One region of the Bacillus shivajii genome, then DNA from elsewhere that is predicted to be linked to it. Evidence: a T-box and tRNA genes for the amino acid it is inferred to sense, from the RefSeq annotation. Region 1 holds a T-box; the other regions hold tRNA genes.

What was found. A T-box is a leader RNA that pairs with one kind of tRNA and senses whether it is charged. The one in region 1 lies ahead of thrS (threonine--tRNA ligase), so its partner is inferred to be a tRNA-Thr.
Region 2: it has a tRNA-Thr gene. The T-box ahead of thrS (threonine--tRNA ligase) is inferred to sense a tRNA for this amino acid. The anticodon was not compared.
Region 3: it has a tRNA-Thr gene. The T-box ahead of thrS (threonine--tRNA ligase) is inferred to sense a tRNA for this amino acid. The anticodon was not compared.
Region 4: it has a tRNA-Thr gene. The T-box ahead of thrS (threonine--tRNA ligase) is inferred to sense a tRNA for this amino acid. The anticodon was not compared.

What each region holds. Positions count from the first base shown of each region.
Region 1 is NZ_CP084703.1:3,187,148-3,190,670, forward strand. It holds gene LGQ02_RS15495 (hypothetical protein) at 1-56, shown strand, start outside; gene thrS (threonine--tRNA ligase) at 209-2,161, opposite strand; T-box leader at 2,409-2,648, opposite strand; gene LGQ02_RS15505 (putative sporulation protein YtxC) at 2,778-3,523, opposite strand, start outside.
Region 2 is NZ_CP084703.1:111,243-114,765, forward strand. It holds rRNA gene LGQ02_RS00505 (23S ribosomal RNA) at 1-1,803, shown strand, start outside; rRNA gene rrf (5S ribosomal RNA) at 1,887-2,003, shown strand; tRNA gene LGQ02_RS00515 (tRNA-Val) at 2,014-2,089, shown strand; tRNA gene LGQ02_RS00520 (tRNA-Thr) at 2,098-2,173, shown strand; tRNA gene LGQ02_RS00525 (tRNA-Lys) at 2,187-2,262, shown strand; tRNA gene LGQ02_RS00530 (tRNA-Leu) at 2,268-2,352, shown strand; tRNA gene LGQ02_RS00535 (tRNA-Gly) at 2,357-2,431, shown strand; tRNA gene LGQ02_RS00540 (tRNA-Leu) at 2,468-2,556, shown strand; tRNA gene LGQ02_RS00545 (tRNA-Arg) at 2,626-2,702, shown strand; tRNA gene LGQ02_RS00550 (tRNA-Pro) at 2,726-2,802, shown strand; tRNA gene LGQ02_RS00555 (tRNA-Ala) at 2,811-2,886, shown strand; rRNA gene LGQ02_RS00560 (16S ribosomal RNA) at 2,989-3,523, shown strand, end outside.
Region 3 is NZ_CP084703.1:187,717-191,239, forward strand. It holds gene pdaB (polysaccharide deacetylase family sporulation protein PdaB) at 1-503, opposite strand, end outside; gene LGQ02_RS00980 (hypothetical protein) at 652-894, shown strand; rRNA gene rrf (5S ribosomal RNA) at 1,067-1,183, shown strand; tRNA gene LGQ02_RS00990 (tRNA-Asn) at 1,195-1,269, shown strand; tRNA gene LGQ02_RS00995 (tRNA-Thr) at 1,272-1,347, shown strand; tRNA gene LGQ02_RS01000 (tRNA-Glu) at 1,354-1,428, shown strand; tRNA gene LGQ02_RS01005 (tRNA-Val) at 1,866-1,941, shown strand; tRNA gene LGQ02_RS01010 (tRNA-Thr) at 1,950-2,025, shown strand; tRNA gene LGQ02_RS01015 (tRNA-Gln) at 2,042-2,116, shown strand; tRNA gene LGQ02_RS01020 (tRNA-Lys) at 2,502-2,577, shown strand; tRNA gene LGQ02_RS01025 (tRNA-Ala) at 2,646-2,721, shown strand; gene LGQ02_RS01030 (aspartyl-phosphate phosphatase Spo0E family protein) at 3,085-3,270, opposite strand; gene sigW (RNA polymerase sigma factor SigW) at 3,452-3,523, shown strand, end outside.
Region 4 is NZ_CP084703.1:1,958,438-1,961,960, reverse strand. It holds gene LGQ02_RS09650 (ISL3 family transposase) at 1-845, opposite strand, end outside; tRNA gene LGQ02_RS09645 (tRNA-Leu) at 1,136-1,220, opposite strand; tRNA gene LGQ02_RS09640 (tRNA-Lys) at 1,228-1,303, opposite strand; tRNA gene LGQ02_RS09635 (tRNA-Thr) at 1,531-1,606, opposite strand; tRNA gene LGQ02_RS09630 (tRNA-Phe) at 1,614-1,689, opposite strand; tRNA gene LGQ02_RS09625 (tRNA-Asp) at 1,693-1,768, opposite strand; tRNA gene LGQ02_RS09620 (tRNA-Met) at 1,809-1,885, opposite strand; tRNA gene LGQ02_RS09615 (tRNA-Met) at 2,161-2,237, opposite strand; tRNA gene LGQ02_RS09610 (tRNA-Met) at 2,654-2,730, opposite strand; tRNA gene LGQ02_RS09605 (tRNA-Met) at 3,147-3,223, opposite strand; tRNA gene LGQ02_RS09600 (tRNA-Val) at 3,419-3,494, opposite strand; tRNA gene LGQ02_RS09595 (tRNA-Glu) at 3,498-3,523, opposite strand, start outside.

The DNA of each region.
Region 1 (3,523 bases):
AAGATAAAAAGTACGAGATGTTTCAAAAAGTGAAAAAGTACGTGAAGTCATTGTAACTTTCAGTGATACACGTATGTATTTACAGACGTTCGTTTTTCTTTGGTTCCTAAAGTCACACCTTTATTTCCAAAATGCAGAATAACTAAAAAAAAAGAAGCTGTTTACAGTGGCTTGCACTTTGGACAGCTTCATCATTAAAAAATCGTTTTTATCTATTGTGTGTACGGTTATCAATTTCCTCTTTAATACTACATTTAAAGTCTTCTAAGGAAACAACTTCTGTTTCTTTTTGACCGTAACGTCGAACGTTTACACTATTCGTTTCAATTTCTTTATCTCCGAGAACGAGAATGTACGGGATCTTTTGCATTTGTGCTTCACGGATTTTATATCCGAGCTTTTCATCTCTCGTATCGACGTGAACACGTACTCCCGCTTTTCTCAACTCATCTTCAACTTTTCTTACGTAATCCATATGAACATCACTAACAGCAATTGCTTGAACTTGAACAGGGGCAAGCCATGTTGGGAATGCTCCTTTATACTCTTCAATTAAGAAAGCAACGAAACGTTCCATCGTTGAAACAACACCACGGTGAATCACGACTGGACGATGTTCTTTTCCATCTTCACCAACGTACGTAAGATCGAAGCGGTTTGGTAAGTGGAAGTCTAATTGTACAGTTGATAACGTTTCGTCTTTTCCTAATGCCGTTTTTACTTGAACGTCAAGTTTAGGTCCGTAAAACGCTGCTTCTCCTTCAGCTTCAACGTACTTAACGTCCATGTCGTCCATCGCTTCTTTTAGAAGTGCTTGTGCTTTCTCCCACATCTCATCGTTATCAACATATTTCTCTGTATCTTCAGGGTCACGATAAGATAGGCGGAAGTAATAGTCTTCGATACCAAAGTCTTTATACACTGCTTCTATTAATTCAACCACACGAATAAACTCTTCTTTCATTTGATCTGGACGACAGAAAATATGCGCATCATTTAACGTCATAGCACGTACTCTTTGAAGACCTGCAAGTGCTCCTGACATTTCATGACGATGCATCATTCCTAGCTCTGCAATACGTACCGGCAAGTTGCGGTAACTATATAATTGATTTTTATAAATCATCATGTGATGCGGACAGTTCATTGGACGTAACACTAAATCTTCATTATCCATTTCCATTGCTGGGAACATGTCCTCATTGTAATGATCCCAATGTCCAGATGTTTTGTATAGATCAACACTTCCTAACACCGGTGTGTATACGTGATCATAGCCTAGACGTTCTTCAATATCAACAATATAACGTTCAATTGTACGACGAACCGTTGCACCTTTAGGAAGCCATAGTGGTAGACCTTGACCAACCTTTTGATTCACTGTGAATATTCCAAGCTCTTTTCCTAGCTTACGATGATCGCGTTCTTTTGCTTCCTCTAACAAGCGTAAGTGCTCATCAAGCTGTGACTGTTTTGGAAATGCTGTGCCGTAAATACGTTGTAACATTTTATTTTTGCTGTCACCGCGCCAGTATGCACCGTTAATTTGCATAAGTTGAAATTTCTTAATTTTACTTGTTGATGGCACGTGCACACCACGACAAAGGTCGAAGAATTCGCCTTGTTCATAAATGCTAATTGTCTCTCCTGCTGGAATATCTTCAAGTAGCTCTAACTTTAATTCATCGCCTATTTCCTTATAGCGACTCATTGCTTCTTCACGTGTTACTTCTACACGTTTAATTTCTAGGTTTTCATCAGCGATACGTTTCATTTCTTTCTCGATTTTTGGTAAATCTTCAGGTGTTAATGTATGCTCCATATCAATGTCATAGTAGAATCCACCTTCAATCACCGGGCCAACACCTAGTTTCACATTATCAAACAGGCGCTTAACTGCCTGTGCCATCAAGTGTGCAGTACTATGGCGAAGAATTTCAAGGCCGTCATCTGAATCATATGTGATGATTTCAATGTTTCCACTTTCTTCAATCGGCGTTCTCAAGTCTACAAGCTCTCCCCCAACTTTTCCTGCTAGAGAGTTCTTCTTCAGTCCAGGAGAAATCGAAGCAGCTATCTCTTCTGTCGTCGTGCCTTTTTCAAACTCCTTTTTCGCTCCGTCAGGAAACGTCATAACAATTTGTTCTGCTACTTCTGACATTACAAATCCACTCCTTTTTATTTCTTATTAAATAATGATGTCTTCGGGTTGTGTTTTAAGCAATGTTCGCTTTTTTGAGGACCTTGCTAATTTTCTTTAGAGCGCCGATGTTGACTCTTCTTCTACAAGTAGTAGCACACTGAAGTTAATGGAGTCGCTGCCTTTCGCTTACCTACAACAACCACTCATTTCTATAACGGCACTAAACTTTAACAGATCTAAAAAACAAAAAACACCCGTCCCTCAAGCAAGGGACGAGTGTGTCACACGTGGTTCCACCCTAATTTCCAACAGACAAATTAAGTGATTCGTCCATTGGCTTCATTTCTCCGTAACGGGGAGTCCCGTCAGTACATATTAAAGGCATACTCGTTCCGTACTGAAGCTCTGAGGTGGTAAACTTTATCTCGTACTAGGAAACTCACAGCATTTGTTTCCCTCTCTGAAAGCCGGTTGATCAAGCTCTTGTCCTCTTCATCACGTTCATATTCATGAATAATTGTTCAAAAAAGATTTCAATCGAACAATCATCTCTATGGATAGTATTATAATGACCTGTTTCTATAAAATCAAGTAGGCATCTATACAATTCCTAGAAAATGAACGTAACATACATTTAAGCCTTTAATATTGACGGGTTTTCTTCGGAACGAATTTCAATTCGTTCTTCAAAAATTGAAAATAATGTCTGTAATAACCCTTCATAATTATGATTAGGATAAATGATTAACTTTTTTGGTGCTAAACTTACGGTTGGACTAATCACCCACTCAGAAAATGGTAACGGAGCTTCAAAGGATATTTCATTGGAACACCACTTCCTTAGCTCATCTTCTGTAATTTGTCTGCCATGATTGTCATACATCGCGATTGACTGATCAAGTAATAAATGAATCGTATGAATGCGCGGTTCATGAGCTTGTAAATAATCTCTACAAGAAGCAACCATCACTTGATAATCATGTTCAAGCTTATACTCATCAATCGCCTTTTCTACAACTTCAACAAGCTCTTCTTTCTTTTCCCGTAAGCGAAAACGAAGGAACGAATCAAACGAAAATTGTAATGAGTGATAAATAAATTGATCGTACAACTTGTAAATTCCGTGTTGCCACTTCTTAAAGGAAACTTTTAGCGGTACTTCATTACTGCCCTTTAAAAATAGTTGCTTCGCATATTCTACAATCGCCTCGACTTCGTACGGGTCTTCATAATAGAAACCTTCTTTTACCCAGTCTCGAAGCCAAAGGGGGAGCTTTTCTTTAATTGTCACATTAGTTAGTACAGACGCAACTTGGCTAGTATTTGCCCCATTTTTCTTAAGGCAAGGCAAGTCTATCTTTAAAAACGAATGATCCCCCT
Region 2 (3,523 bases), 1.4 Mb from region 1:
AGTGCGTAATAGCTCACTGGTCGAGTGACTCTGCGCCGAAAATGTACCGGGGCTAAACGTATCACCGAAGCTATGGATTGTCCTTACGGACAGTGGTAGGGGAGCGTTCCAAGGGCGTTGAAGCTCAACCGAGAGGATGGGTGGAGCGCTTGGAAGTGAGAATGCCGGTATGAGTAGCGAAAAGAGGGGTGAGAATCCCCTCCGTCGAAAGCCTAAGGTTTCCTGAGGAAGGCTCGTCCGCTCAGGGTTAGTCGGGACCTAAGCCGAGGCCGAAAGGCGTAGGCGATGGAAAACAGGTTGAAATTCCTGTACCACCACGTCACCATTTGAGCAATGGGGGGACGCAGGAAGGTAGGGTAAGCACGGCATTGGATGTCCGTGTCCAAGCAGTTAGGCTGGTAAGTAGGTAAATCCGCTTACCGTAAGGCTGAGCTGTGATGGCGAGCGAAATTTTAGTAGCGAAGTTCCTGATCCTACACTGCCTAGAAAAGCCTCTAGCGAGGTGACTGGTGCCCGTACCGCAAACCGACACAGGTAGGCGGGAAGAGAATTCTAAGACGCGCGGGAGAACTCTCGTTAAGGAACTCGGCAAAATGACCCCGTAACTTCGGGAGAAGGGGTGCTCTATTAGGGTTTACGCCCGAGAGAGCCGCAGTGAATAGGCCCAAACGACTGTTTATCAAAAACACAGGTCTCTGCCAAGCCGCAAGGCGAAGTATAGGGGCTGACACCTGCCCGGTGCTGGAAGGTTAAGAGGAGGGGTTATCCCATTAGGGAGAAGCTCTGAATTGAAGCCCCAGTAAACGGCGGCCGTAACTATAACGGTCCTAAGGTAGCGAAATTCCTTGTCGGGTAAGTTCCGACCCGCACGAAAGGTGCAACGATTTGGGCACTGTCTCAACGAGAGACCCGGTGAAATTATATTACCTGTGAAGATGCAGGTTACCCGCGACAGGACGGAAAGACCCCATGGAGCTTTACTGTAGCTTGATATTGGATTTTGGTACAGCTTGTACAGGATAGGTAGGAGCCTTGGAAGCCGGAGCGCTAGCTTCGGTGGAGGCGTCGGTGGGATACTACCCTGGCTGTACTGGAATTCTAACCTCGGACCGTGATCCGGTTCAGGGACAGTGTCAGGTGGGCAGTTTGACTGGGGCGGTCGCCTCCTAAAAAGTAACGGAGGCGCCCAAAGGTTCCCTCAGAATGGTTGGAAATCATTCGCAGAGTGCAAAGGCATAAGGGAGCTTGACTGCGAGACATACAGGTCGAGCAGGGACGAAAGTCGGGCTTAGTGATCCGGCGGCACCGTATGGAAGGGCCGTCGCTCAACGGATAAAAGCTACCCTGGGGATAACAGGCTAATCTCTCCCAAGAGTCCACATCGACGGGGAGGTTTGGCACCTCGATGTCGGCTCATCGCATCCTGGGGCTGAAGTAGGTCCCAAGGGTTGGGCTGTTCGCCCATTAAAGCGGTACGCGAGCTGGGTTCAGAACGTCGTGAGACAGTTCGGTCCCTATCCGTCGCGGGCGTAGGAAATTTGAGAGGAGCTGTCCTTAGTACGAGAGGACCGGGATGGACACACCGCTGGTGTACCAGTTGTTCTGCCAAGAGCATAGCTGGGTAGCTACGTGTGGACGGGATAAGTGCTGAAAGCATCTAAGCATGAAGCCCCCCTCAAGATGAGATTTCCCATCACGTCAAGTGAGTAAGATCCCTCAGAGAAGATGAGGTTGATAGGTCTCATGTGGAAGCGTGGCAACACGTGGAGCTGAGAGATACTAATCGATCGAGGGCTTAACCAAAGTATTACATTAACCTTCAGACCGAAGGTCATCAGTCAAATGTTATCTAGTTTTGAGAGTACAATACTTCTCAATTTCATAAGTCCAGTGACGATAGCGGAGAGGTCACACCCGTTCCCATGCCGAACACGGAAGTTAAGCTCTCCAGCGCCGATGGTAGTTGGGGGCTCTCCCCCTGTGAGAGTAGGACGTTGCTGGGCGATTAAAAATGGAGGATTAGCTCAGTTGGGAGAGCACTTGCCTTACAAGCAAGGGGTCGGTGGTTCGAGCCCGCCATCCTCCACCATATATTATGCTGGCCTAGCTCAATTGGTAGAGCAACTGACTTGTAATCAGTAGGTTGGGGGTTCAAGTCCTCTGGCCAGCACCACTTTAAAATTTAAGAGCCATTAGCTCAGTTGGTAGAGCATCTGACTTTTAATCAGAGGGTCGAAGGTTCGAGTCCTTCATGGCTCACCATTTATGCGGGTGTGGCGGAATTGGCAGACGCGCTAGACTTAGGATCTAGTGTCTTATGACGTGGGGGTTCGACTCCCTCCACCCGCACCAATTCGCGGAAGTAGTTCAGTGGTAGAACACCACCTTGCCAAGGTGGGGGTCGCGAGTTCGAATCTCGTCTTCCGCTCCATAATTTCTTTTAGTAAAATATAGTTTTCAAAGTCCTGCCGGGGTGGTGGAATTGGCAGACACACAGGACTTAAAATCCTGCGGTAGGTGACTACCGTGCCGGTTCAAGTCCGGCCCTCGGCACCATTTTTATTTTTGAAAGCTATTGACAAATTGATTTGTCCTTGATAACATATCAAATGCTGCTAAAAAAATGCGCCCGTAGCTCAATTGGATAGAGCGTTTGACTACGGATCAAAAGGTTAGGGGTTCGACTCCTCTCGGGCGCGCCAATTTATAATTTGCATAAATAAAACGGGAAGTAGCTCAGCTTGGCAGAGCACTTGGTTTGGGACCAAGGGGTCGCAGGTTCAAATCCTGTCTTCCCGACCATCTTAAATGGGGCCTTAGCTCAGCTGGGAGAGCGCCTGCTTTGCACGCAGGAGGTCAGCGGTTCGATCCCGCTAGGCTCCACCAAGTATTGACCTTTGAAAACTAAACAAAAAGCCAAGCGAAATGGGATATGAAAATATCCCGTCAATGAAATTTTCTTATGATGTCAGAGACATCAAACTCACTTTATTGGAGAGTTTGATCCTGGCTCAGGACGAACGCTGGCGGCGTGCCTAATACATGCAAGTCGAGCGGACCAATTAAAAGTTTACTTTTATGAGGTCAGCGGCGGACGGGTGAGTAACACGTGGGCAACCTGCCTTACAGACTGGGATAACTCCGGGAAACCGGGGCTAATACCAGATGACCAATAGAGTCGCATGACTCTATTGTAAAAGTTGGGATTTATCCTAACACTGTAAGATGGGCCCGCGGCGCATTAGCTAGTTGGTGAGGTAAGAGCTTACCAAGGCGACGATGCGTAGCCGACCTGAGAGGGTGATCGGCCACACTGGAACTGAGACACGGTCCAGACTCCTACGGGAGGCAGCAGTAGGGAATCATCCGCAATGGGCGAAAGCCTGACGGTGCAACGCCGCGTGAGTGATGACGGTCTTCGGATTGTAAAGCTCTGTTGTTAGGGAAGAACAAGTGCCGTTCGAATAGGGCGGCACCTTGACGGTACCTAACCAGAAAGCCCCGGCTAACTACGTGCCAGCAG
Region 3 (3,523 bases), 1.4 Mb from region 1:
TTTTCCGCGACATTCAAGACACGCTGATCAAATGACCCATTTGGCGGTCGTAAAAATTTCGGTGCTTCATTCGTAATTTCTTGGACGATACGATGAGCAGTTTGAATATCTTTTTTAATTTGGTCTTCTTCCCAACGAGTGTAATGTTCATGACGGTACCCGTGACTACCAATTTCGTGCCCATCTTCTGCCATGCGTTCTACAACTTCAGGGTGGCGCTCGGCCCAAGCTGCAGATACAAAGAAAGTTGCAGTTACTTCATGTTCTTTTAATGTATCTAATATTGGAATTGTCCGTTCTTCGCCCCAGCTAACATTAAATGTGAGGGAAGTTTCTTTATCTTCTGCTTCCACTTTATAGATGGCAACAGCTTTATCATCTGTTGAAAAAACAGGGATCTGAGATCTTTCTACATAAAAAATCCCCGCTGTGAAAAAGGCGGCAATCGCTATAATCATATATCGCTTCAACGTTTTCGCGTTCCAAACCCAAATGAAATTCATTATTTTTCCCCCTTGTCCATTCTTTAATTCATCTATATTCGGTGGACAGGCAATTATGAATAAAATTAGTTAAAAAAGAAAATAATCTTTTTAGCAGCTTCTTACATTTTTTGAAAAAGGAAGCTTTTAGTTTGTCGGAGGTGTCTATATGTTTGGTCTTATGTTAAACGGGAAAGAATCACAAGAAGTCGAGTATTTATTAAAACGCGAGTTAGAGGAATTGTTGTTAGACTTAACTGACTCGCGCATTGATGGCATAGTAAAGCGTGCAATGGAAGAAAGGTATCAACTTATTTTTCAACTGTATAAACGTTTTACTTCACCGAAAGAATATTTAAAGTATGTTCGCCAAAAACAATATACTGGAAAGAATAAAAAAGAGCTAAATTGACCACGATTAATTAGTGTGGTGTTCTCTCAATGAGCAGATATAAAGGCCTTTTAGCCAGCTAAAAAAACTTTTCATTTTTTTAGCGGAACTACTTGCAATGCGTGAAAAAAAATAGTAATATATCAAATGTCTCAAAGAAAGCTTCTCCGAGCGAGTCGGGGAGCAACATATGTCCAGTGACGATAGCGGAGAGGTCACACCCGTTCCCATGCCGAACACGGAAGTTAAGCTCTCCAGCGCCGATGGTAGTTGGGGGCTCTCCCCCTGTGAGAGTAGGACGTTGCTGGGCATAGATATTATTCCACAGTAGCTCAGTGGTAGAGCAATCGGCTGTTAACCGATCGGTCGCAGGTTCGAGTCCTGCCTGTGGAGCCATTGCTTCCTTAGCTCAGCTGGTAGAGCGCATCCATGGTAAGGATGAGGTCAGCGGTTCAAGCCCGCTAGGAAGCTCCAATATAAGGCCCGTTGGTCAAGTGGTTAAGACACCGCCCTTTCACGGCGGTAACAGGGGTTCGAATCCCCTACGGGTCACCATTTTTATTTTTTGTCTTCATCTTGAATGAATTTGATTCACATTAGTAAGCGTAGAAGCTGTGAGTGAGCGCATCTGACAAAGAGATTCGCCGTCCCTTATGCAGAATATCTTGTTTGAGAGAAACAAGAAGTTCAAGGAAAAAAGGGAGTGAGCTCCGGAGTGTATTGAAGATACATGAGGACGCGAACGAGTGCATTTGACGAAGAAATTCACCGCCCCTTATGCAGATCGTTTTGTTTGAAAGAAGCAACGAGTAAATGCTTCACTGAATTGCTTCGAGCTGTTACGACGCATGTGCTTCGTTGGAAAGCTAGAAGAGGAAGTAACAAGAAGGTCGAGGAAGAAAGGGAACGAGCACTGGAGCGTATATCACATACGTGAGGATGTGAGTGAGCGCATCTGACAAAGAGATTCGCTGCTTATTTCAAACAAATAGGGAGGATTAGCTCAGTTGGGAGAGCACTTGCCTTACAAGCAAGGGGTCGGTGGTTCGAGCCCGCCATCCTCCACCATATAATAAGCTGGCCTAGCTCAATTGGTAGAGCAACTGACTTGTAATCAGTAGGTTGGGGGTTCAAGTCCTCTGGCCAGCACCATTTTATCAAATTACATAGGGCTATAGCCAAGCGGTAAGGCATCGGATTTTGATTCCGTGATTCGCAGGTTCGAATCCTGCTAGCCCTGCCATTCTCTTTTTTAAAAGCATTTTTGCAAATAAAAAGAAACAGGTAAGACCACGAAGCATAACATCGTATCCTTATAAGGTAGCTGGACCTTGATTATTTAGGCTTTTTTTAAAGAAGCAAGAAGGTCGAGGAAGAAAGGGAACGAGTACCAGAGCGTATCTCAATACGTGAGGAAGCGAGTGAGTGAATCTGACGAAGAGATTCGCAGGTTATTTAAACAAAGAGAGCCATTAGCTCAGTTACGAGCGTTAACATCACGAATAAGCTACGAGTTGTTTCGACGCATCAAGCATCGAAGGACAAGCTAGCAGAGGAAGAAACAGGTACGACCACAAAGCATAACATCGTCCGTAAGCTTCATGAAATCGCATCATTGAATAAGCTACGAGCCATTAGCTCAGTTGGTAGAGCATCTGACTTTTAATCAGAGGGTCGAAGGTTCGAGTCCTTCATGGCTCACCATTTTCTTTTAAACGTATGGTGAAACAATAAACTTAAAACAGGTCATTGAATTACATTTGCTAGACTTCGGGGCCTTAGCTCAGATGGGAGAGCGCCTGCTTTGCACGCAGGAGGTCAGCGGTTCGATCCCGCTAGGCTCCACCATGACTATAAACAACCACTTGGGTAAGTATATACCCGAGTTTTTTTGTACTTTATAATTGGTTTTGTAGTAAAAGAATATACAATTTATTATGCATGTATACTCTATAATATTCATGATTTGAACCCTACAAAATCGAAGCAGGTTCGACTGAAGCCGCTTCAATTCTGTAGGGTTCAATAAACGAGCATACAAACAAAATCGCTTAAAATAACAAGGTCAGACAACCGAATAGTGACAAGTTTTGCCTCAGGTGCATTAACCCCTAACTTAAAGCCGCTACATTCATATTTTTAACTGAATAAAAATAAAAAAAGAAGGAAGCCAAATCACTCGAATTTGGCTTCCTTCTTTTTTTCTTTTAACTACTGCGCTTTTTTATATTGTTGTACGTTGATTTGCTGGTATTTGTTGAGTAGTGTGTCTAGATAAGTGCTGATCTCTACTACTTCTCTTGAAGTTCGCTGCTTGGAGTTTGATAAAAGGTGCATTTGATTTCGCGCATACTCAATCTCTTTTAACAATTCCTTTTCACATTGGGAAAATCCCATGAGCAGCCTCCTTTAAAGTTTATTCGTTTGTTATTTTCATTGTACCCGTATTGAGAAAATATAAAACATTTTTACAATATGATTTCATTTTTTACAAACAATGGTAAAATAAGATTGTTTGAAACCTTTTACGGGTTGTTTTCGTAAATGGAGATAACCGCGAAAGAGCGGAGGTAATACAATGGATTTAGTCGTAAAAAAGATTATAATTGAAGTGAAGAAGGGCAATCAACAGGCGTTTGCCGAGCTAGTT
Region 4 (3,523 bases), 1.2 Mb from region 1:
TCTACCTTCGCTTTGCCTTTCTCATCAAGCTTTTCAGGTGACTTCCATAAGAGTTCTTTACATCGTTTAAGCTTAATACGAGGGTCTTTTTGTAACTCATTCTGTAGTTCACGTCGCACTTCATCAAATGCCCAGTACCCGTGACGCATGAAATGAAACCGATCAGCTATGATTAGTGGACTCCCTAATTGTCTACGTACTGCTTCTTTAAATGCTTTGGATAAGTCTATAACAACGATCTCTACCTTACCGGTGTCGCATTCTTTAAAGTAATTTTCAATCGTTTTCACTTTTCGATCCGGTAATATATCAATGATATGTCGATTTTCTACATCAACGATCACAGTTTGGTACTTTTCTTTACCTGCATCTCCCTTAAACTCATCAATCGCAATCGCTCTTGGAAGGACTTTGTTTACAGTTATCTTCCGTTTGTCAAATAGGCGGAGGTAACGATTCGTACTCATTCCTGAGATTCTAGCTGCGTGTGTAAAACTCATTTCAGAACATAAGGATAACGCTTCTTGAGCAAGCATTGATGTATGTCGTTGGTATTTATCTAGAAAAGATAACTTCTCAAAAAATGCATGGCCACAGTTCATACAACGATATCTGCGTTTCCTTAATTGTAAGTAAACCTTTTTCTCTGCTATCTGAGCTCCTTGAATCGATTGCATTCTATATCCATGGATTCGCTTTGTCTTCTCTTTACATTTTGGGCACTTTTGTTTTCGGACTTCGCTATGAAGTTCAAACCAAAAGCACTGTTCTTCTTCTCCTGAATCAAATACGAATACATGCTTGTCTTTAATCCCTAATAACTTTGTGATAAAATCTAGTTGCACCTTAATTCTCTCCTTGTTTCTTTTTGTGTGGTAACTCAAGGTTAACAAAAAGAGAGAATTGGGTGCTATTTTTTTGTCTTTTTTTAGATCAAAGAGAAACATTGATCCGATAAGGGTGACCACAACATTCAGTATAGAACCAAATATTGTTGTCCATTAATCATAAGGGCGACCACAACATTCAGTATAGAGCCCAACATTATTAATTATAAATCCCTTTTTAGCTGTGCGAAAGACAATAAAAAAAGTTCCTTGCTATTTGCAAGAAACTTGATGGTATCAATATGTAATGGTGCGGGTGGAGGGAGTCGAACCCCCACGCCCGAAGGCACTAGATCCTAAGTCTAGCGCGTCTGCCAATTCCGCCACACCCGCATAAAAATGGTGAGCCATGAAGGACTCGAACCTTCGACCCTCTGATTAAAAGTCAGATGCTCTACCAACTGAGCTAATGGCTCGCAGTATTTGCGATGATGATATCTCATGAAGCTTACGGACGATGTAACGCTTCGTCTTCGTACCTGTTTCTTCCTCTGCTAGCTTATCCTCGATGCCTAATGCGTCGAAACAACTCGCAGCGGTTTCGTGATGAAAATGCTCGTAACTGAGCTAATGGCTCGCAGTATTTGCGATGATGATGTTTCATGAAGCTTACGGACGATGTAACGCTTCGTGTCAAAATAAATGGTGCTGGCCAGAGGACTTGAACCCCCAACCTACTGATTACAAGTCAGTTGCTCTACCAATTGAGCTAGGCCAGCAAAAAAATGGTGGCTCGGGACGGAATCGAACCGCCGACACACGGATTTTCAGTCCGTTGCTCTACCGACTGAGCTACCGAGCCAAATGGCGGTCCCGACGGGAATCGAACCCGCGATCTCCTGCGTGACAGGCAGGCATGTTAACCGCTACACCACGGGACCACTACATCTTTTCATACTTTATTTAGATTGATAATAATATTGGTTGCGGGGGGCGGATTTGAACCACCGACCTTCGGGTTATGAGCCCGACGAGCTACCAGACTGCTCCACCCCGCGACGTTATGAAAACTTACGGATGATGTTGTGCTCCGTAGCGTTTTTGACTGTCTCTTCCTCTTCTACCACCACTCTGTAGTTTATGCGTCGAGACAACTTGCTGTATTACAGCGAAATAATTGATCATTGTTCCATCGACTAAGCGACCGAGCCAAATGGCGGTCCTGCCGGAAACCAGAATCCACGATCTCCTGCATGATATGCATGGATGTTAAATACTACACAACGAAATCAAATCATCTTTTCATAGTCTTTATTTAGGTTGATAATAATATTGGTTGCGGGGGGCGGATTTGAACCACCGACCTTCGGATTATGAGCCCGACGAGCTACCAGACTGCTCCACCCCGCGGCGTTATGAAAGCTTACGGATGATGTTTTGCTCCGTAGCATTTTAGACTGTCTCTTCCTCTTCTACCACCGCTTTGTAGTTTATGCGTCGAGACAACTCGTAGATCATTCGACGATGTTGCGCTCGTTGCTCCACCCCGCGGCGTTATGAAAGCTTACGGATGATGTTTTGCTCCGTATCATATTAGACTGTCTCTTCCTCTTCTAGCACCGCTTTGTAGTTTGTGCGTCGAGACAACTCGCTGTATTACAGCGAAATAATTGATCATTGTTCCATCGACTAAGCGACCGAGCCAAATGGCGGTCCTGCCGGAAACCAGAATCCACGATCTCCTGCATGATATGCATGGATGTTAAATACTACACAACGAAATCAAATCATCTTTTCATAGTCTTTATTTAGGTTGATAATAATATTGGTTGCGGGGGGCGGATTTGAACCACCGACCTTCGGATTATGAGCCCGACGAGCTACCAGACTGCTCCACCCCGCGGCGTTATGAAAGCTTACGGATGATGTTTTGCTCCGTAGCATTTTAGACTGTCTCTTCCTCTTCTACCACCGCTTTGTAGTTTATGCGTCGAGACAACTCGTAGATCATTCGACGATGTTGCGCTCGTTGCTCCACCCCGCGGCGTTATGAAAGCTTACGGATGATGTTTTGCTCCGTATCATATTAGACTGTCTCTTCCTCTTCTAGCACCGCTTTGTAGTTTGTGCGTCGAGACAACTCGCTGTATTACAGCGAAATAATTGATCATTGTTCCATCGACTGAGCTACCGAGCCAAATGGCGGTCCTGCCGGAAACTAGAATCCACGATCTCCTGCATGATATGCATGGATGTTAAATACTACACAACGAAATCAAATCATCTTTTCATAGTCTTTATTTAGGTTGATAATAATATTGGTTGCGGGGGGCGGATTTGAACCACCGACCTTCGGATTATGAGCCCGACGAGCTACCAGACTGCTCCACCCCGCGGCGTTATGAATGCTTACGGATGATGTTTTGCTCCGTAGCGTTTTTGACTGTCTCTTCCTCTTCTAGCAACGCTTTGTAGTTTTTGCGTCGAGACAACTCGTAGATCATTCGACGATGTCGCGCTCGTTGCTCCACCCCGCGGCGTTAATAATAATTTTTTTATGAACACGATTATGAGTCGTGTGTAATTGTAAATGGTGGAGGATGGCGGGCTCGAACCACCGACCCCTTGCTTGTAAGGCAAGTGCTCTCCCAACTGAGCTAATCCTCCAGATGGTGACCCATAGGGGATTCGAACCC